3 regions of the Streptomyces sp. NPDC006294 genome follow, and region 3 is predicted to be linked to each of the others. Evidence: riboswitches for the same ligand, from Rfam matches in the RefSeq annotation. Region 3 holds a riboswitch; each other region holds the start of a gene.

Region 1 (7,000 bases), on a different contig from region 3:
CCTTCGAATGTGCTGTTCCGGTCCCAACAGGCGGGCATGGGAGGGCTTTCGAGCCTCCGACGGGTCCCTCGGCCCGGTTTTCCTTGTGAAGAAGTTCACGAACTTTCCCGCGAGGGTCGACGGGGCGGCCGGAAAAGCGGCCGCGAACCCCCCTGCGCGGGTCGACGGGCGAGGGTCCGGGCGCGGTGCCAGGCTGACTCCAGGATGTGGCCAGGATGTGGCATATCCACAGAACCCGGTCAGCACCGGCTGAATCACGGAGAAAGGGCATCGAGTGATCACCACTGACTTCGTCCCCGGCTCGCCCGCCTGGCTCGACCTGGGCGCGCCCGACATCGACGCGGCCGCCGCCTTCTACGGCGCCGTGTTCGGCTGGCAGGCCCAGGCCTTCGACGAGGAGATGACCAGCTACAAGGCGTTCCGCCTCGACGGCAAGGCGGTGGGCGCGGTCGGGCAGCTCACCGAGGAGGGCGCCCGGTCGGCCTGGATGGTCTACTTCCACACGCCGGACATCGAAGCCACCGTCAAGGCGGTCGAGGAGGCCGGGGGCGCCGTCCGCACCCCGCCGTCCGAGGTGGCGGACGAGGGCCGGTTCGCCCAGGTCACCGACCCGCAGGGCGCCCAGTTCGCAGTCTGGCAGCCCGGCAGCTACCCCGGTGTCGAGGCCGTGGACGGCCCCGGCAGTCTCGGCTGGATCGAGCTCTACACCACCGACTCGAAGGCCGCGCAGGACTTCTACGGCCGCGTCTTCGGCTGGACCGGTCAGGACATGGAACTCCCCGGCGGCGGCGGGACGTACACGATGGTGACGCCCAAGGACTGCCCCCCGGAACGGATGTTCGGCGGCGTCATGGCGGTCCCCGACATGTTCGCGTCCGGCGACGCGCGGCCGTACTGGCACCCCGTCTTCGGTACCGCCGACTGCGACGCCACGGTCGCCCTCGTACGCGAGAAGGGCGGCTCGGTCTCGATGGGCCCCGAGGACGCGGAGGGCGTCGGCCGCCTGGCGGTGTGCAACGACCCGGCCGGGGCGGAGTTCGTGGTCCTCACCCCGGAGCCGGCCCCCGCGACCTAGGGCCTCACTGGTCCGGCCTGATCCGACGACCGACCCTGGCCGCGGTCCTCGTTCGCGATGCTGTAGGCGATGCCGTCGAGGATGTCGTGTTCGCTCACGACCACCTCGCGGGCGCCGATGCGCCGCATGACCGTGCGCAGCACCAGCGCCCCGGCCGCGATGACGTCGACGCGGCCGGGGTGCATCACGCCGATCGCAGCGCGCTCGTCGTGCGTGGAGTTCAGCAGCATGGTGGTGATCTCCTCGACCTGCTCGAAGGAGATCCGCGAGTGGTGGATGGCCGCGGAGTCGTACGCGTCGAGACCCAGCGCGATCCCGGCGACCGTGGTCACCGAGCCGGCGAGCCCGACGAGCGTGTGGGCCTCGCGGATGGGCACCGTCTTCTCGACCTCGTCGAGCGCCGCCTCGATGTCCGCGGTGATCGCGGCGATCTGTTCCGGCGTCGCCGGGCTGTCCGGCGCGTGCCGCTCGGTCATCCGTACGCAACCGATGTCGACGGACCGGGCGGCGCCGGCGTGCTCCTCGCCGACGACGAACTCGGTGGAGCCGCCGCCGATGTCGACCACCAGACAGGGCTTGGCGATGTCGGAGCGGCCGTCGAGGGACTTCGTGGCGCCGGTGAAGGAGAACTCGGCCTCCTGGTCGCCGCTGATCACCTCCGGCTCCACACCGAGGATGCCGAGCACACCGGCGACGAAGTCGTCCCGGTTCTCGGCGTCCCGGGAAGCGGACGTGGCGACGAAGCGCAGACGCCGCGCGCCGTGCTCCTTGATCACGGCGGCGTACTCGCGACAGGCGGCGAACGTGCGCTCCAGCGCCTCGGGGGCGAGGCGGCCGGTACGGTCGACGTCCTGGCCGAGGCGGACGATCGTCATCCGGCGGTCGAGGTCGACGAGAGCGCCGGTGGCGGGGTCGACGTCCGCGACGAGCAGACGGATCGAGTTGGTGCCGCAGTCGACGGCGGCGACGCGGGTCATTCGGCGGCGTCCTCTCCCTGTCCGCCCGACGTCCCGCACGCGGTCCCGGCCGGGGTCACGCACGGGCCCTTCGCCCACCACTCGGGCAGCATCGCGATCGCCTCGTCGCCCAGCGGGTTCACCCCGGGGCCGGCCGCCAGCGAGTGGCCGACCAGGACGTGCAGGCACTTCACCCGGTCCGGCATGCCGCCCGCGCTGGGGAAGCCCTCCAGGACCTCGATGGCGTCACGGCGGGCGATGTAGTCCTCGTGGGCGGCCCGGTACGCGGCGGCCAGTTCCGGGTCGGCCGCCAGGCGTTCGGTCATCTCCTTCATGACGCCGTTCGCCTCGAGCGTGCCGATCGCGGAGGCGGCCCGCGGACACGTCAGGTAGTACAGCGTCGGGAAGGGGGTGCCGTCGGGGAGCCGCGGAGCGGTCTCGACGACGTCGGGCTGCCCGCAGGGGCAGCGGTGCGCGATCGAACGCAGACCGCGCGGCGGCCGGCCGAGCTGCTCCTTGAACGCGGCGACGTCCGCGTCCGTGGGCTCGGTGGGTTCGGTGGTGGGAGGAGGGGTTTCCATGCCTGCCTTGTTCGGTGACTGCTGCTACTGCTGCCAGGTACTGCTACTGCTACTGCTACTGCTACTGCTGCGGACCGTCGGCGCTGTCCACGCCGTTCCATACGTTCGAGTACCACGGCCGGTCGGCCGCGCCGCTCTCTTCGCGCTCCCGCTCCGCGGCCTCGGGGTCGATCATGGTGAAACCGGTCTCTCCCGGGACCACGTAGTGCAGATGCGCGCGGGCGAGGCGCCGGATGTACATGTCGTCCTGGAGGCGCGCCTTCTCGTCCTTGAGCTGCTCGACCTGTGCGCGCGCCTCGTCCATGAGGCGTTCCTGCTCGGCGATGTCCGCCCGCTGGGAGACGTACTGGCGCATCGGGTAGGCGAGCGCCACGACGAGCGAGCAGACGACGAGGGCGAGAAAGGCCGCGCGGCCGGTGAGCCGGGAGCGGCGGGCCTGGCGGCGGTTCTGGGAGCGGTAGACGCGGGCGGCGGTCTGCTCGCCGAGCAGCCGCAGCCTGGTCGCGGTGGAGACCCTGTCCGCTTCCGGCCTGCGCGCCATCCCACTCGCCTCCCCTTCACACGCCGACGTCCCCGGACACGGTACGGGACCGCGGCCGGGGACGTACGTACGACAGGGCGTCAGCCGGTGATCACCGGTGACCCAGCGACGCTCGGGCCGTGCTCAGCCCTCGTACTTGAACCGCGGGAACGCGCTGCGGCCCGCGTACACCGCCGCGTCGTCGAGGATCTCCTCGATGCGCAGCAGCTGGTTGTACTTGGCGACGCGCTCGGAGCGGGCCGGGGCGCCGGTCTTGATCTGGCCGCAGTTGGTGGCGACGGCCAGGTCGGCGATGGTGACGTCCTCGGTCTCGCCGGAGCGGTGGGACATCATGCACTTGAAGCCGCTGCGCTGGGCGAGCTCGACGGCGTCGAGGGTCTCGGTCAGCGAGCCGATCTGGTTGACCTTGACGAGCAGCGCGTTCGCGGCGTTCTCGTCGATGCCGCGGGCCAGGCGCTCCGGGTTGGTGACGAAGAGGTCGTCGCCGACGATCTGGACCTTGGTGCCCAGCTTCTCGGTGAGGACCTTCCAGCCGTCCCAGTCGTCCTCGAACAGCGGGTCCTCGATGGAGACCAGCGGGTACGAGGCGGCGAGCTCCTCGTAGTACTCGGTCATCTCGGCGGCCGAGCGGGACTTGCCCTCGAACTCGTAGGAGCCGTCCTTGTAGAACTCGGACGCGGCGACGTCGAGCGCGAGCGCGATGTCCTTGCCCGGGGTGTAGCCGGCCTCCTTGACGGCCTCGAGGATGAGGTCGAGGGCGGCGCGGTTGGAGTCGAGGTTCGGCGCGAAGCCGCCCTCGTCGCCGAGGCCGGTGGACAGGCCCTTCTGCTTCAGGACCTTCTTGAGGGTGTGGTAGACCTCGGTGCCCCAGCGCAGCGCCTCGGAGAACGACTCGGCGCCGATCGGCGCGATCATGAACTCCTGGATGTCCACGTTGGAGTCGGCGTGCGAGCCGCCGTTCAGGATGTTCATCATCGGAACGGGCAGCAGGTGCGCGTTCGGGCCGCCAAGGTAGCGGAAGAGCGGCAGGTCGGAGGCCTCGGAGGCGGCGTGCGCGACGGCGAGGGAGACGCCGAGGATGGCGTTGGCGCCGAGCGAGGACTTGTCCGGGGTGGCGTCCAGGTCGAACATCGCCTGGTCGATCAGGCGCTGTTCGGTGGCGTCGTAGCCGACGAGCTCCGGGCCGATCTGCTCGATGACGGCGAGGACGGCCTTCTCGACGCCCTTGCCCTGGTAGCGGTTCTGGTCACCGTCGCGGAGCTCGAGAGCCTCGAACGCACCGGTGGAGGCGCCGGACGGAACTGCAGCACGACCCGTGCTGCCGTCGTCGAGGCCAACCTCGACCTCGACCGTGGGGTTGCCTCGGGAGTCCAGGATTTCCCGGGCTACGACGACGTCGATGGACGGCACGAGCATCTCCTTCTGGGATGTGACGCGAGAAAAGTGCAGAGGTCTGCTTGGCCTTGCGGCAAGAGCCTAACCGCCCCGGCGGCAAAGGCCCGGCCGATGCCCGCCCCCTGGGACGAAAAAGGGCATCAAGCCCCTTGTGACCGGACAAACAGGATGGTTCCTACCAGCGGGTAACCCGCTTCCTCCGGCAGACCCCGACCCCTCGACGGAACGGGCCCCGGCCCGGCGCGTACGGGGGAAGGCGCGCCGGACCGGGGTGCTCGGGTCCCGTTCGACAGACGGGCGCCTCCCACGACCGCCGGACCGTGGGAGGCAGGGGCGGGTCAGCGCAGGTGGAGCTGCTGGCCCGGGTAAATCACGTCGGCGTCCTCGACGATGTCCTTGTTCAGCTCGAACAGCTTCTCCCAGCCGCCCTCGACCTTCTCGGCCTGCGCGATCTTGCCGAGGGTGTCGCCGGCCTCGACCTTGTACTCGCCGTCACCCTTCTTGAAGCCCTTGGCCTTCGGAGCGGCGGCGGGCCGCTCGGCCTTCGGGGCCGGGGCGGGGGCCTCGGTGCGCTCGGAGCGCGTGGTGGGCGCCTCGGAGCGCTCCTGGGACGGCTGCGCGGGCGCGGCCTCGGCGGAGCCGCCGCCGTAGGAGGCGCTGGACAGGCCGACGCCGCAGCTCGGCCAGGCGCCCTTGCCCTGGCCGGCCAGGACCTTCTCGGCTATCTCGATCTGCTGGACCTTGGACGCCTGGTCGGCGGTCGAGGCGTACGCGGTGCCGCCGTACGCGGCCCAGGTGGAGGCGGAGAACTGCAGACCGCCGTAGTAGCCGTTGCCCGTGTTGATGGACCAGTTGCCGCCGGACTCGCACTGGGCGACGGCGTCCCACTCGGAAGCGGTGGCGGCGGAGGCGGAGGTCGCGCCGAGAACCGGGGCGGCGATGGCGGCGCCGGCGACACCGGCGAGCGCGACGAGACGGGTGACCTTCGACGGACGACGGTGCTTGGCCTTGCCGGAAGAACGCAGCATGGAACTTCTCCTCACCGACGCCTACGAGGTGAGCTGTCGGGTTCGGGCCTGTGAGTTGCCCGGCCGTACGTCCGTGGGACGTACGGGCTTCACCCCCAGCCGGCTCCGGTCCGCCGGATCTCTCGATCCGGGCGAACGGCCCCGGCGCTTACCTTGGGTCCCCCGCTCCTGCCTTCGGCGCTCTGAGCGACGACTGTTCCCCCCGACCGACGGCAGGATTCGGCGTATCGGTCGACGGTGCCCGCGGTGGCGAGCGGTTCAGACCGTAGACACAGGACTCCCCGATGTTCAAAGTCGAACATCGGGGAGAAAACGCCCGAACCGACCACCCGAAGATGTCCGTTTTCGCAGGTGAGGGGCGGAGTGGCCGAATTCGTGGGGCGTTGCACCCCAGTTGGGGCGAAGAGACCCTTGTCTCACTCGAACGAAGCGGACATAAGCCCATGAACCGCCGCGTGAACTAGCCCTGACCCAGGCTCAGGTCGAGGCTCTGACCGGGCAGGATGAGGTCCGGGTCGGATCCGACCGTCTTCTCGTTCGCCTCGTAGAGGGCCGGCCACCCGCCGGGCACCTCTTCCGCGGCGGCGATGTCGCACAGATTGTCGCCGGGCTGAACGGTGTACGAGCCCGGGGCGGTTGCCCCGACGTCACCCTTGCGGCCCGCGCCGTCACCCCGTGAGGCATGGCGGCCGTCCTCGCGTACGCCCTCCGAACCGCCCGTGGCGGACTCGTCGCCCGGCGCACCGCGGTGCTTGCCGGTGCCGGTCGGCGTCTCGCCGGACGGGGCCGCCCCGGTGGCGTCGTCCGTGGGCGCCGTGCGGGTGTCGCCCCCGGTCGCCGGCCGGTCGGTCGCGTCGCCGGAGGGCGTGCCCGCGTCACGGGTGTCCGGCGCGCCGGAGCCGCCCGTGGGGTCCGAGTCGTCCGCCGAGCCCTCGGCGGGCTTGTCGCCCGCCGGGCCGGTCGGCTCGCGGACGTCGAGCGGGTCGTCGGGAGAATCGGAAGCGTCGGGCGACGGCTCGCCGTCCGGCGCGTCGCTCTGCTTCGGCAGCGGCAGGATGCCCGGGTCGACGCCGGTGTCGGTGCCGTCGTCCTGGAGCCCGGCGAGCGGACCGCAGGCGGGCCAGGCGCCGGGACCCTGGGCGGCGAGGACCTTCTCCGCGACCGCTATCTGCTGCGAGCGGCTCGCGAGGTCGGCGCTCGGCGCGTAGGCGGTGCCGCCGTACGCGGCCCAGGTCTCCTGCGAGAACTGCAGCCCGCCGTAGTAGCCGTTGCCGAAGTCGGCGCTCCACGCCCCGCCGCTCTCGCACTCCGCGACGCGGTCCCAGGTGCCGGCGTCGGCCGCGGACGCCGAGCCCGCGCCGAGCAGCGGGATCGCGATGGCCGAACCGGTCACCCCTGCCGCGACGATGAGGGCCGGAGCCTGG
Region 2 (7,000 bases), on a different contig from region 3:
GGCGAACCGCCGGATGCCGCGCTCCCTGGCGACCGCCGCGATGTGTTCGAGCAGGGCGGACGCGACGCCGCGCCCCTGGTGGGCGTCCTGGACGAGGAAGGCGACCTCGGCCTCGTCGGCGGGGGCGCTCGCGGGGCGGCCCTGCGCGTTGATCCGGTCGTAACGGACGGTGGCGATGAACTCGCCGCCGACCGTGACCGCGAGCCCGACCCGGTCCACGTAGTCGTGGTGGGTGAAACGGTGGACGTCCTTGGCGGACAGCCGCGGGTAGGGGGCGAAGAAGCGGTAGTACTTCGACTCGTCGGAGACCTGCTCGTAGAAGCTGACCAGCCGGTCGGCGTCCTCGGTCGTGATGGGCCTGATCCGGGCGGTGCCGCCGTCGCGCAGCACCACGTCTGCTTCCCAGTGAGCCGGGTAGGCGTGCTCCTGCGAGGTCTGCATGGTGCAAAGCCTACGGCGCGGCCCAGCGGTCGCGCCGCCGGTTGCCGGCGGGCAGTCTGAGGAGGCCGCACGGGCGGTCCGCCACCGCCTCGGACCGGTCGGAGAGCACGCCGGAACACATGAGAGACTGGTCTAGACAACCCGCTAAGACTTGAAGGGCAACACCATGGCTGAGCGCCGCGTCAATGTCGGCTGGGCCGAGGGCCTTCACGCCCGCCCCGCGTCCATCTTCGTCCGTGCCGCGACGGCTGCCGGCGTCCCCGTGACGATCGCCAAGGCCGACGGCAACCCGGTCAACGCCGCCTCCATGCTCGCCGTGCTCGGCCTGGGCGCGCAGGGCGGCGAGGAGATCGTCCTCGCCTCCGACGCGGACGGCGCCGAGGCCGCCCTGGACCGGCTGGCCAAGCTGGTCGCCGAGGGTCTCGACGAGCTCCCCGAGACCGTCTGACTCCCTTCTGAGCCGAGCCGGCCCCCAGTACGACAGACCGCGGTGCCCCGATACGGGGGGCACCGCGGTTCCGCATTCCCCGACCACCGCTTTCCCGGAACCGCCCACGCGCATTCCGCGAGCACCACGAATTCACGGACGCCGCCGGGAAAAGAAATCCACAAAAGAAACAGCACCGCACCACTTTTGTATACGCCGTCTGTTAATTCCGGCCGCTCGTGGTGTTTACGGGATGTTGCGAAGTCCTCACCCGCACGGTGCGCCGCAGCCGGTGCGCCCCGGCGGACCGCTCCGCGTGCAGCGCCGTCAGCGCCCGCGCCCGCTCGGCGTCACCGCGCGCCACGGCGTCGACGATCGCGCCGCGCTCGGCCCACGCCTCGACCGGCGCGGCCGGCTGCTCCACCGCGTACATCCAGGCGATCTTGTGCCGCAGCTGGGTGAGCAGCGCGGTCAGTCCCGGGCTGCCGCAGGACTGGGCGAGCGTCTCGTGGAACCAGTTGCCGAGGGAGCGCAGATCCTCGCCCTGGCCCCGGCGCGCCCTCTCCTGCCCCAGCCTGACCAGGCCGCGAAGCACCTTCAGGTGCGCCTCCGTGCGGCGCTGCGCGGCGCGGGCCGCCCCCAGGGGCTCCAGCAGCATGCGGACCTCGAGGAGGTCGGCGGCCTCCTGCTCCGTGGGCTCGGCGACGCACGCGCCCGCGTGCCGCCGGGTGACGACGAACCCCTCCGACTCCAGGGTGCGCAGCGCCTCGCGCACCGGGACCCGGGAGACCCCGTAGCGGCGGGCGAGCTGCTCCTCGGTGAGCCGGCTGCCGCGTTCGAAGACACCGGAGACGATGTCGTCGCGGATCGCCGTGCATACCGAGTGCGCGGGAATACGCATGACCGAACCTCCGCCTTGATCCGAGCGAAACGCAGCCGTTGGACGTGTCTTCCCGTGACTCTATTGCAATGTGCGCCGTTTTCCGACGGCGGCCGGAAAACCATGGAAATCTCTTGGCACGCACGGCAATCACGGAATGGCGGAAACGGCACGGAATAGGCCGAAGGCCCCCGGCGGGGGGCCGGGGGCCTTGCGAGCGGGTGCGACGGGCCGGCCGCACGGGGGGGCGCCGGGGTCAGACGGCGACGCCGTGCGAGCGCAGATAGGCGACCGGGTCGATGTCGGAGCCGTACTCGGCCGTGGTCCGCGCCTCGAAGTGCAGGTGCGGCCCTGTCGAGTTGCCGGTCGAGCCGGAGAGGCCGATCTGCTGGCCGGGCGTGACCTGCTGGCCGGCGAAGACGCCGATCGACGACAGGTGGCCGTACTGCGTGTAGGTGCCGTCGTTCATCCGGATCACGACGCTGTTGCCGTACGCGCCGTCCCAGCCGGCCTCGACGACGGTGCCGGAGCCCACGGCCACGACGGAACTGCCGGACGGGGCGCGGAAGTCGACGCCGGAGTGGGAGCCGGAGGACCACAGGGCGCCGCCGGTCTTGTAGCCGGTGGTCACGAAGGAGCCGGCGATGGGGAGCTGGAAGGAGTTCAGCCGCCTGCGCTCGGCCTCACGGGCGGCGCGCTCCTCGGCCTCGCGGGCCTCCTTGGCGCGCGCCTCCGCCTTGCGCTTGGCCTCCGCCGCGGCCTTCTCCCGCGCACGGGCCTGGGCGGCGGCCTCCTCGGCCTCCTGCTTCTGCGCGGCGGCCTGGTCGGCTATCTCGTCGGCGAGCGAGCCCATGGTGATGATCTGGGTGAGGCCGGTGTCCTCGACGGAGAGGGCGGCAGCGTCTGCGGCGAGAGCCGGGGAGGCGAGGGTTCCGACGACGCCGGTGGTGGCGAGTGCGGCGGCGCCGGCCAGTTTCGCGCTCCTGCGCGTCAGGCGGCTCTGGGCACGATGCTTCCCGGTGGCACGGGTGAACGCCATGGAGAGGCTGATCCTTTCCTTCCTTCTCGCCTACCGGGTTAGCTGACGGGTTCGGAGCAGGAAGGTCTCCTACGGGCGCCTCCGCTCGGGCGAAGGCGTCCGATTCACCCCAGGGACTGATTGGGTCCCCGGCTCCCCAGGCTCGCGCCTGACGGGGACTCGGCGATGACTGCCCGACGCCGCGGGCGCGACGATCTTCAGACGAACAGCCGGACCGACGCTAGGCATCTCGTCCGTCAATCGCCAAACCAACAGCCCGTTTTGTAGCGCATGCCACAGGGCAGACAGACAACCTCTCCCGCAAAACGGGCATACGACGGAACCCCGGCAAACGCTCCGAAGCCGGGGTTCCACTTGTCCGCGCCTGACAGGCGATCCGCCGCTTTCCGCCTTCTGCCCGATCGGCGGCTTCCGTTCAGCCCGTGACAACCGTCACTTCGCCGATGCCGAGCGCCTTGACGGGCTCGGCGATCTGCGACGCGTCGCCGACGAGCACCGTGACCAGCCGGTCCACCGGGAAGGCGTTGACCACGGCCGCGGTCGCCTCCACCGTGCCGGTCTCCGCCAGCCGTACGTACAACTGGGCCTGGTAGTCGTCCGGGAGGTGCTGCTCGACCTGGTCGGCCAGGGTGCCCGCGACGGAGGCCGCCGTCTCGTACTTCAGCGGGGCGACGCCCACCAGGTTCTGCACGGCGACGTCACGTTCGGCGTCGGTGAGGCCCTCGGCCGCGAGCGTACGGAGCACCTTCCACAGGTCCTCCAGCGCGGGGCCGGTGTTGGGCGTGTCCACGGAGCCGCTGATGGCGAGCATGGCCGCGCCCGAGCCGTCCGGCGCGGAGAGCAGCACCTGGCCGAAGGCCCGTACGCCGTAGGTGTAGCCCTTCTCCTCGCGCAGCACGCGGTCGAGGCGGGAGGTGAGGGTGCCGCCGAGGCAGTACGTGCCGAGCACCTGGGCGGGCCAGACGCGGTCGTGGCGGTCCGCCCCGACCCGGCCGATGAGCACCTGGGTCTGCACGGCCCCGGGACGGTCCACGACGATCACGCGGCCGGTGTCGTCGGCGGTGATCGCGGGCACCGGGTGCGGCGCGGCCTTGTCGCCCGTCCAGGTGCCCAGCGAGTCGCCGAGCACGGCGTCCAGGTCGACGCCGGTGAGGTCGCCGACGATCACGGCGGTCGCCGTCGCGGGGCGCACATGGGCCTCGAAGAAGGCGCGCACGGCCGCGGCGTCGATCCGGGCCACCGTCTCCTCGGTGCCCTGGCGGGGGCGCGAGACGCGCAGCGCGGCCGGGAAGAGCTCCTTGGAGAGCTGCTTGGCGGCGCGGCGGCCCGGGTTCGCCGTCTCGTGCGGGATCTCGTCGAGGCGGTTGCGGACCAGCCGCTCGACCTCGCTCTCCGCGAAGGCGGGGGTCCGCAGCGCCTCGGCGAGCAGACCCAGCGCCTTGGGGAGCCGGGAGACCGGGACCTCCAGCGACACCCGGACGCCGGGGTGGTCGGCGTGGGCGTCCAGAGTGGCGCCGCAGCGCTCCAGTTCGGCGGCGAACTCCTCCGCGGAGTGCTGGTCGGTGCCCTCCGACAAGGCGCGCGCCATGATCGTGGCGACGCCGTCGAGGCCCTCGGGCTCGGCGTCCAGCGGGGCATCGAGGCAGACCTCGACCGCCACGACCTGCTGGCCGGGCCGGTGGCAGCGCAGCACCGTCAGGCCGTTGTCGAGCGTGCCGCGCTCGGGGGCCGGGAAGGCCCAGGGCCGGGCGGTGCCCGGAGCCGGCTGCGGGTGGAAGTCCATGGTCACGGCAGCGTCGCTCACTGGTCCGTCCCTTCGTGCTCGTGTCCGTCGGCCGCTTCGGTCTCTTCCGCGGCGACAGGTTCGTAGACCAGCACCGCCCTGTTCTCGGGGTGCAGGCGCTCCTTCGCGACCGCCCGCACCTCCTCCGCGGTGATGTCGAGCACCCGCGTGACGGCGCTGAGCGCCAGCTGCGGGTCGCCGAACAGCACCGCGTAGCGGCAGAGTTCGTCGGCGCGGCCCGACACCGTGCCGAGCCGGTCCAGCCACTCGCGCTCCAGCTGGGCCTGGGCCCGCTCCATCTCCTCCTCCGTCGGACCCTCGGCCGCGAAGCGCGCCAGCTCCTCGTCGACGGCCGACTCGATCCCGGGGACCTCGACGCCGCCGGAGGTCTTGACGTCCAGCCAGCCCATCGACGGGGCGCCGGCCAGCCGCAGCAGGCCGAACCCGGCCGCGACGGCGGTCCGGTCGCGGCGCACCAGGCGGTTGTGGAGCCGGGAGGACTCCCCGCCGCCGAGGACGGTCAGCGCCAGGTCCGCGGCGTCGCACTCGCGGGTGCCGTCGTGCGGCAGACGGTAGGCGGCCATCAGGGCGCGGGCCGGGACCTCTTCGACGACCTCCTCGCGCAGCTGGGCGCCGATGTTGTCCGGCAGGGCGCCGTCACGGGGCGGCTGCTTGCCGTCGTGGGAGGGGATGGACCCGAAGTACTTCTCGATCCAGGCGAGCGTCTGCTCGGGGTCGATGTCGCCGACGACCGACAGCACCGCGTTGTTCGGCGCGTAGTACGTGCGGAAGAAGGCGCGCGCGTCCTCGAGGGTCGCCGCGTCCAGGTCGGCCATCGAGCCGATCGGGGTGTGGTGGTAGGGGTGGCCCTCCGGGTAGACGAGGGAGGTCAGCTTCTCGAACGCGGTGCCGTAGGGCACGTTGTCGTACCGCTGGCGGCGCTCGTTCTTGACGACGTCGCGCTGGTTCTCCATCGACTCGTCGTCGAGGGCGGTCAGGAGCGAGCCCATCCGGTCGGCCTCGAGCCAGAGCGCCAGCTCCAGCTGGTGGGTGGGCATCGTCTCGAAGTAGTTGGTCCGCTCGAAGCTGGTGGTGCCGTTCAGCGAACCGCCGGCTCCCTGCACGAGCTCGAAGTGGCCGTTCCCCTTCACCTGCGCCGAGCCCTGGAACATCAAGTGCTCGAAGAGGTGGGCGAGTCCTGTACGGCCCTTGACCTCGTGGCGTGAACCGACGTCGTACCAGAGGCAGACCGCGGCGACCGGGGTCAGGTGGTCCTCGGAGAGCACCACGCGCAGGCCATTCGCCAGGCGGTGCTCGGTCGCTGTCAGGCCGCCGGAACCGGCCTGCGCTGTGGCCGTGTGACCCATGGGCATGTACGTCCCTTCGATCGCGAAAACGTGAAAGTGCTGCCAGACCTGCCACTGTATGCAAGCGTGCCGACACCTGGCGAAGTTCCCGGGTCCGGCAGCCGCGTTCTTCCCCCTGCCGGAGCGCCGTGTTCCGCCCCCGGCGCGGTGCGGAACACGGGTCGCGGTCGGCGTTGTCAGCGGGACGGTCCACAATGGTCGGCGTCAGACGCCCACCTGGTACGTGAAGGAGCAGCAGCCGCGATGGCCCGCCGCAGCACGAAGACCCCACCGCCGGACGACTTCGAGGAGAGGATCCTCGACATCGACGTGGTGGACGAAATGCAGGGCTCCTTCCTCGAGTACGCGTACTCGGTGATCTACTCCCGGGCCCTGCCGGACGCACGCGACGGCATGAAGCCGGTGCACCGCCGCATCGTCTACCAGATGAACGAGATGGGACTGCGTCCCGACCGCGGCTATGTGAAGTGCGCCCGCGTCGTCGGCGAGGTCATGGGAAAGCTGCACCCGCACGGTGACGCGTCGATCTACGACGCCCTCGTGCGCATGGCGCAGCCGTTCTCCATGCGCCTTCCGCTGGTCGACGGCCACGGCAACTTCGGCTCGCTGGGCAACGACGACCCGCCCGCCGCCATGCGGTACACCGAATGCCGGATGGCCGACGCCACCAGCCTGATGACCGAGTCGATCGACGAGGACACGGTCGACTTCCAGTCCAACTACGACGGCCAGGAGCGCGAGCCCGTCGCGCTGCCCGCCGCCTATCCGAACCTGCTGGTCAACGGCGCGTCCGGGATCGCGGTCGGCATGGCGACCAATATGCCTCCGCACAATCTGGGCGAGGTCGTCGCCGCGGCGCGCCACCTCATCCGGTACCCCGGCGCGGACCTCGAGACGCTGATGCGCCATGTGCCGGGCCCCGACCTGCCGACCGGCGGCCGCATCGTCGGCCTGAGCGGCATCAGGGACGCCTACGAGTCGGGCCGCGGTTCGTTCAAGATCCGCGCCACGGTGTCCGTGGAGAACGTCACCGCGCGCCGCAAGGGCCTGGTCGTCACGGAAC
Region 3 (7,000 bases):
CGCCGCGTGGCGAAGCCCGACGCGCCGCCGCGGGAACGCGACGACGACAGCGAGGACGCGATACCGGACGTGGGCCCGGCGGGCGCGGCCATCGGGCCCGTCCGCTTCCACGTCAGATGCTGGACGGGGATCTCCTCGAGGAACCGCGAGGGCGGGTTGTACGAGGGCTGACCCCAGGCGCTGCGCATCGACGAGCGGGTCAGATAGAGCCGCTCGCGGGCGCGGGTGATGCCCACGTATGCCAGGCGCCGCTCCTCCTCGAGCTCCTTCGTCTGCCCCAGCGCCCGCATGTGCGGGAAGACCCCGTCCTCCATGCCGGTCAGGAACACGACGGGGAACTCGAGGCCCTTGGCGGTGTGCAGCGTCATCAGCGTGATGACGCCGGTGTCCTCGGAACCCGCTGCGTCAGCAGCAGATTCAGCAGGTGCGTCGGGGATCTGGTCGGAGTCGGCGACGAGTGCCACCTTCTCGAGGAACTCGGCGAGCGTGCCGGCCCCTTCCCCCTCGCCGCGCTCCTGCTCGAACTCGAGCGCCACGGCCGCCAGTTCCTGGAGGTTCTCGACACGGGTCTCGTCCTGCGGGTCCGTGGACGCCTGCAGTTCGGCGAGATAGCCGGTCCGCTCGAGCACGGCCTCCAGCACGACGGCCGGGCCGGCGCCCGAGTCGACGATGGTCCGCAGCTCCTCCATGAGCACGTTGAACCGCTTGACCGCGTTGGCCGAGCGGGCCGCCATGCCGTACGCCTCGTCGACCCGCTTGAGGGCCTGCGGGAAGGTGATCTTCTCCCGGAGCGCGAGGGCGTCGACCATCGCCTCCGCGCGCTCGCCGATGCCGCGCTTCGGCACGTTCAGGATGCGGCGCAGCGGGACGTTGTCCTCGGGGTTGGCGAGGACGCGCAGATAGGCCAGCACGTCGCGGACCTCCTTGCGCTCGTAGAAGCGCACCCCGCCGACGACCTTGTAGGGCAGGCCGACGCGGATGAAGATCTCCTCGAAGACACGCGACTGGGCGTTCGTGCGGTAGAAGACGGCGACGTCGCCGGCCTGCGCCTCGCCCTGGTCGGTGAGCCGGTCGATCTCGTCGGCGACGAACTGGGCCTCGTCGTGCTCGGTGTCCGCGACGTAGCCGGTGATCTGGGCGCCCTCGCCCGCGTTGGTCCACAGGTTCTTGGGCCGGCGGGACTCGTTGCGCTCGATGACGGCGTTGGCGGCGGACAGGATCGTCTGGGTGGAGCGGTAGTTCTGCTCCAGCAGGATCGTCGTCGCGTCCGGGTAGTCCTCCTCGAACTGGAGGATGTTGCGGATGGTCGCGCCGCGGAAGGCGTAGATCGACTGGTCGGCGTCGCCGACGACGCAGAGCTCGGCCGGGTCCAGGTCCTCGTAACCGGTCCCCACCAGCTCGCGCACGAGCGTGTACTGCGCGTGGTTGGTGTCCTGGTACTCGTCGACGAGGACGTGCCGGAAGCGGCGGCGGTAGTGCTCGGCGACGTCCGGGAACGCCTGGAGGAGATGGACCGTCGTCATGATGATGTCGTCGAAGTCCAGGGCGTTGGCCTCGCGCAGCCGCGCCTGATACATCCGGTACGCCTCTGCGAGCGTCTTCTCGAAGCCGTCCTGAGCCTGGTCGGCGAAGGTCTCCTCGTCGATCAGCTCGTTCTTCAGGTTCGAGATCTTGGCGCTGAAGGACTTCGGCGGGAACTTCTTCGGGTCGAGGTCCAGATCGCGGCAGACGAGCGACATCAGCCGCTTCGAGTCGGCGGCGTCGTAGATCGAGAACGACGAGGTGAAGCCCAGCTTCTTGGACTCGCGGCGCAGGATGCGCACGCACGCGCTGTGGAAGGTCATGACCCACATGGCGTTGGCACGCGGGCCCACCAGCTGCTCGACGCGCTCCTTCATCTCGCCGGCGGCCTTGTTGGTGAAGGTGATCGCCAGTATCTGGCCGGGGTGCACATGGCGGGTCCCGAGCAGATGCGCGATGCGGTGCGTGAGCACCCGCGTCTTGCCGGAGCCGGCGCCGGCCACGATGAGCAGGGGTGACCCTGTGTGCACGACAGCGGCGCGCTGCTGTTCGTTCAGCCCGTCGAGGAGCGCGGCGGGGTCCACGACAGGGCGCGGCGCGCCGTCGCGGTAGTACCCGTCGCGGGCCGGGGGCACGTCGAAGGCGCCCTGGAAGAGGTCGTCCGGGATCTGCTCCGGAGCCGAGTCCTCGGGCGGCGGCGGATGCTCGTCCGCTTGGGGCTGGAGGTCCGCCAGGAAGCTGTCGTCAAAGAGGCTGCTCATCGCTTAACGAGTCTAGGCTGCCCCACCGACAACCGTGGCCGCACGCCGAACACCGGCAGCGGGCGACGGTGGGTGACGGCGCGATTCCGCCAGGCGACGAAGCCGCCTCCGGGAGCTGGCACGGGATCATGCGCCGAAAAAGGTCACGAAAATGTATCGGACATATCGAACATCAACCTTCACAGCGGCTGCACGAGTTGGCTAGCGTGCTCGACCAGGCGGCCCGCACCCCTCCCGGCGAACCACGCCGAACGGGCGGCCTGCGCCGAATCCGGCCTCCGGCAACGGAGTTCGGAACCGGGGACCCACCCTCCCGACACCGTCCTCGACGCGGGAGGACCCAGTACCACCGGGGTGAATCGGACCGCGCGCCACTCGGTCCGTAGGGCACCTTCCGTTCGCCCGAACCCGACAGCTAACCCGGTAGGCGGTCCACGGAAGAAGGAGATGCCGGCCTTGGCGTCGCATCGCAAGCCCCGCAGCCGAAGCACCAAACCGTCCTCCGCCGTCGGATTCACCACGGCAGCCCTCGCGGGTGTGACCCTGCTCTCCACGCAGAGCGCGACCGCCGCGCCCGCCGAGCCGAAGCCCAGCATCGAAGAGGTGCAGAAGAAGGTCGACGACCTGTACCGGCAGGCCAGCAGCGCCACGCAGGAGTACAACAAGGCGAAGGAAGCCACCGCGGACAAGCGCCAAGAGGTGGACCGGCTCCTCGACGAGGCGGCCAAGCGCACCGAGAAGCTGAACGAGTCCCGCCGCGAGCTCGGCAACTACGCGGCCGCGCAGTACCGCACCGGTTCCGTCACGCCCACCGCCGCGCTGATGTTCGCGGACAGCCCGCAGGCGTACTTCGACCAGACGCAGCTGATGGACCGGATGACGGCCCAGCAGCGCACCGCGGTCACCGAGTACGAGACCGAGCGGGCCGCGGCGGCCAAGCAGCGCACGGCGGCGACGAAGCGTCTCGAGTCCCTCACGGACTCCCAGGAGGCGCTGCGCACCAGCAAGCAGACGGTGCAGACCAAGCTCGCGGAGGCGCGCACCCTGCTGTCGACGCTGACGGCGGAGGAGAAGGCACGGCTCGCCGCGATCGAGCGGAAGAAGGAGGAGGAGGCCCGCCGCAAGGCCGAGGCGAAGGCCGCGGCCGAGGCCGCCGCCAGGGCGGAGGCCGAGCGGCAGGCCCGGGAGCGCGAGACGGCCCCGAGCACGGACCCCGGCACGACCGACCCGGGAACGGACACCGGTACGGGCACCGGCACGGACGACGGCACCTACGCGGCGAAGGCCGACAAGGTGCTGGCCTTCGCCCGCGCCCAGATCGGCAAGCCGTACGTGTGGGGAGCGACGGGCCCGAGCTCGTACGACTGCTCCGGCCTCACCGCGGCCGCCTGGAAGGCGGCCGGGGTGGACCTGCCGCGCACCACCTGGGACCAGGTGAAGGTCGGCACCCGCGTCGCGACGGCGGATCTGCTCCCCGGCGACCTGGTCTTCTTCTACGACGACATCAGCCACGTCGGGATCTACATCGGCGACGGCAAGATGATCCACGCCCCCAAGCCGGGCACGAACGTGCGCGAGGAGTCCATCTTCTACATGCCGATCTACGGCAGCGTCCGCCCCGCCTGACCGCGTTCGCACGAGTGCCCGGGCGGTCGAGCCGCCCGGGCGCCGGCATGTCCCGCCCGGATCAGGTCCAGAGGGTGGCGATGAAGACGTTGACCATGGTCAGGCCGCCGACCGCGCCGAACAGCGCCTTGTCGACCTTCTCCTCGTCCCGCTTGACGTAGACGAGGCCGAGGATCACCACCAGGACCGCCAGCTTGACGCCGATCTTGAGGTTGTTCACCGTCTGGTCGTCCGCCTGGTTCAGACCCACCAGCGCCACGCCCGTGACCAGCATGGTCAGCGCGCCGTGCAGCATCGCCGGGTTGAAGCGGGCCGTGCCCTCCCCCATCGCCTTCATCTGGGTCAGGAATCCGCCCAGCAGCGAGGCGATACCGATGATGTGCAGGGCGACGAAGACATTGATGAGTACGTCCATGGCCGGAGCCTAACCCTCCCCATACCACCGCCCGTCGGGCAGGTGTGCCCGCTCCGCCGCATCGGTCGGCAGGCCACGGCAATGCGGAACCGCGACGCCCCCGGGACGGTCGGCAACCGGTCCCAAGTGTCCATCTTCGATACTTTGCGGTCCTTCCGTCCCGTCCCCGTGACCGCGGCGTCTAGCGTCCTGCCCCAGGTGGCCGACTCCCCGCCAGCCGTCGTACAGCCGGACGGCACTCGGCCGCCACCGCCGGGATGTCCGGCGGCGGGCCGCTCCCCTGTGCGGCCCGCCGCCGGACGCGAACGGCGGGCAGCGATCGACGGAAGGACGTGGAAGCCCTCGTGGCAGCCCACCGGAAACCAAGGCCGCGCCTGTTCAGCGGGCCGGCCGCCCGTACCGCGGTCACCCTCGCCCTCGCCGGCGTGGCGACCGGCACCGCATTCGAGGGCACGGTCCAGGCCGAGCCCCGCCTCACCCCCGCTCAGGTCAAGAGCCGGGTCGACAGGCTGTACCGGGAGGCAGAGGCCGCCACCGAGAAGTACAACGGCGCCAAGGAGCAGACGGCGAGCGCCCGCAGGTCGCTCGACGCGCTGCGCGACGAGGCCGCGCGCAGGACCGAGCGGCTCAACGCCTCCCGCAACGCCCTCGGTTCGATCGCCACCGCCCAGTACCGCGACGGCGGCATGGACCCCGGACTGCGCCTCGCCCTCACCTCCGACCCACAGGACTATCTGGAGCGCGCCGCCCGCGCCGAACGGGTCGGCGCCCGGCAGGCCGCCACGATCGCCGGGGTCCGGCGGCAGTTGAGAGAACTGGCGGACCTCCAGGAGCAGGCCGCGGAGAAGATCGCCACGCTGGAGGCCCGCCGCAAGGAACTGGCCCGTCACAAGGCCACGGTCCGCGGCAAACTCGCGGCCGCCGAACGGCTGCTGGCCAGGCTCACCGCCGAGCAGCGCGCCGCGTACAACGACGGCGGCTCCACCCGGGCGCCCGCCCGCGCCGACCGCGCCGACGCCCCCCGTGGCCCGCTGCGGGCCCCGAACAGCCGGGCCGCCCAGGCCGTCGCGTACGCGTACGGGGCGCTCGGCAAGCCGTACGTGTGGGGCGCGACGGGGCCCGGCTCCTACGACTGCTCGGGCCTCACCCAGGCCGCCTGGCGCGCCGCCGGGGTGTCGCTGCCGCGCACCACGTACACGCAGATCAACGCCGGCGAACGCGTTCCCCGCTCCCGACTCGCCCCGGGCGACCTGGTGTTCTTCTACTCGGGCGTCTCGCACGTCGGGCTCTACATCGGCGGCGGCAGGATGATCCACGCGCCACGGCCCGGCGCCCCGGTGCGGATCGCGCCGATCGACGAGATGCCGTTCGCGGGGGCGGCCCGTCCCGCGTGACGGCAGTGTCGCCGTGCCGTCCGTGCCGGTAATCCGTTGGCGGGAGCCCCGGTCCGGGTGGCACCATCCTGGGGCCCCGCCCCCGTCGCCCGACCGGCAGGAGACCACGTGGACGTCGACGTCCAGAACTATGTGCGCACCCTCGCACGCCGCTCGCCCGGCCACATGCGTGTCGGCCCCTTCACGGTCCGCTACGACGCCGACTGGCCCATCCCGCCCGTCAATTACGCCGTCCCCGACCACGGCGCGAACCCCACGCCCGGCGACATCAAGGCACTGGTCGAGGCCTTCCGCGAACGGGACCGGCTGCCGCGCCTGGAGTTCCTGCCGTCCTGCGCACCCGCCCTCGAACCGGCGCTGCTGGCCGCCGGGTTCACCGTCGAGCGGCGCGCCCCGCTGCTCGCCTGCTCCCCCGAGGCACTGGTGACGCCGCCGCCGGTGCCCGGCATCACCCGCACGGTGCTGACCGACGAGGCCGGCCACCGCGCCGCGGCCGCCGTGCAGCACGCGGGCTACGGCATGGACGGCGAGGTGACGGAGGGCGAGATCGCGGCCCTGCGGCGCGTCACGGAGGGCGGCGGCGTCGCGGCGCTGGCCATGGACGACACGGACGGCGCCCCGGTCGCCGCGGGCAGCTGCTCGATCCCCGTCGGCGGCCTCAGCGAACTGACCGGCCTCGCGGTCGCCGCCTCGCACCGCCGCAGGGGCATCGGCGCCGCCCTGTCCGCCTATCTGACGGCCCGGGCCTTCGAGCGGGGCTGCCGCACGGTCTGGCTGGAGCCCGGCGACGCGGACGTCGAACGCGTCTACGCCGCCGTCGGCTACACCCGGGTCGGCGACAAGACCGACATGTCGCTGAGCTGAACCGGCCGGCGGCCCGTCACACCAGGCGGCGGGCCGTCGCCCACCGGGTCAGCTCGTGCCGGTTGGAGAGCTGGAGCTTGCGCAGCACGGCGGAGACATGCGACTCGACCGTCTTCACCGAGATGAACAGTTGCTTGGCGATCTCCTTGTACGCGTACCCGCGCGCGATCAGCCGCAGCACCTCCCGCTCCCGCTGCGTCAGCCGGTCCAGGTCCTCGTCGACCGGCGGCGCGTCCGTGGAGGCGAACGCGTCCAGCACGAAGCCGGCCAGCCGCGGCGAGAACACCGCGTCGCCGTCCTGCACCCGGAAGACCGAGTCGACCAGGTCCGTGCCGGTGATGGTCTTGGTGACATAGCCGCGGGCGCCGCCCCGGATCACGCCGATCACGTCCTCCGCGGCGTCGGACACCGACAGCGCC

The links. A riboswitch is a leader RNA that binds a small molecule or an ion and turns the genes downstream of it on or off. The one in region 3 is predicted to bind cyclic di-AMP.
Positions count from the first base shown of each region.
Region 1: another riboswitch for cyclic di-AMP. It lies ahead of ACFYOP_RS25585 (transglycosylase family protein); the one in region 3 lies ahead of ACFYOP_RS23610 (NlpC/P60 family protein).
Region 2: another riboswitch for cyclic di-AMP. It lies ahead of ACFYOP_RS27265 (M23 family metallopeptidase); the one in region 3 lies ahead of ACFYOP_RS23610 (NlpC/P60 family protein).

Region 1 covers NZ_JBIAHV010000015.1:59,048-66,047, reverse strand. The annotation lists gene ACFYOP_RS25610 (VOC family protein) at 275-1,075, shown strand; gene ACFYOP_RS25605 (Ppx/GppA phosphatase family protein) at 1,072-2,052, opposite strand; gene ACFYOP_RS25600 (DUF501 domain-containing protein) at 2,049-2,612, opposite strand; gene ACFYOP_RS25595 (septum formation initiator family protein) at 2,674-3,153, opposite strand; gene eno (phosphopyruvate hydratase) at 3,277-4,569, opposite strand; gene ACFYOP_RS25585 (transglycosylase family protein) at 4,887-5,573, opposite strand; cyclic di-AMP (ydaO/yuaA leader) riboswitch at 5,580-5,766, opposite strand; gene ACFYOP_RS25580 (transglycosylase family protein) at 6,037-6,969, opposite strand.
Region 2 covers NZ_JBIAHV010000017.1:75,595-82,594, forward strand. The annotation lists gene ACFYOP_RS27250 (GNAT family N-acetyltransferase) at 1-441, opposite strand, end outside; gene ACFYOP_RS27255 (HPr family phosphocarrier protein) at 608-889, shown strand; gene ACFYOP_RS27260 (GntR family transcriptional regulator) at 1,092-1,769, opposite strand; gene ACFYOP_RS27265 (M23 family metallopeptidase) at 2,005-2,787, opposite strand; cyclic di-AMP (ydaO/yuaA leader) riboswitch at 2,800-2,962, opposite strand; gene ACFYOP_RS27270 (pitrilysin family protein) at 3,203-4,570, opposite strand; gene ACFYOP_RS27275 (pitrilysin family protein) at 4,588-5,937, opposite strand; gene ACFYOP_RS27280 (DNA topoisomerase IV subunit A) at 6,181-7,000, shown strand, end outside.
Region 3 covers NZ_JBIAHV010000013.1:124,539-131,538, forward strand. The annotation lists gene pcrA (DNA helicase PcrA) at 1-2,282, opposite strand, end outside; cyclic di-AMP (ydaO/yuaA leader) riboswitch at 2,536-2,728, shown strand; gene ACFYOP_RS23610 (NlpC/P60 family protein) at 2,730-3,908, shown strand; gene ACFYOP_RS23615 (hypothetical protein) at 3,970-4,323, opposite strand; gene ACFYOP_RS23620 (NlpC/P60 family protein) at 4,668-5,717, shown strand; gene ACFYOP_RS23625 (GNAT family N-acetyltransferase) at 5,826-6,581, shown strand; gene ACFYOP_RS23630 (response regulator transcription factor) at 6,598-7,000, opposite strand, start outside.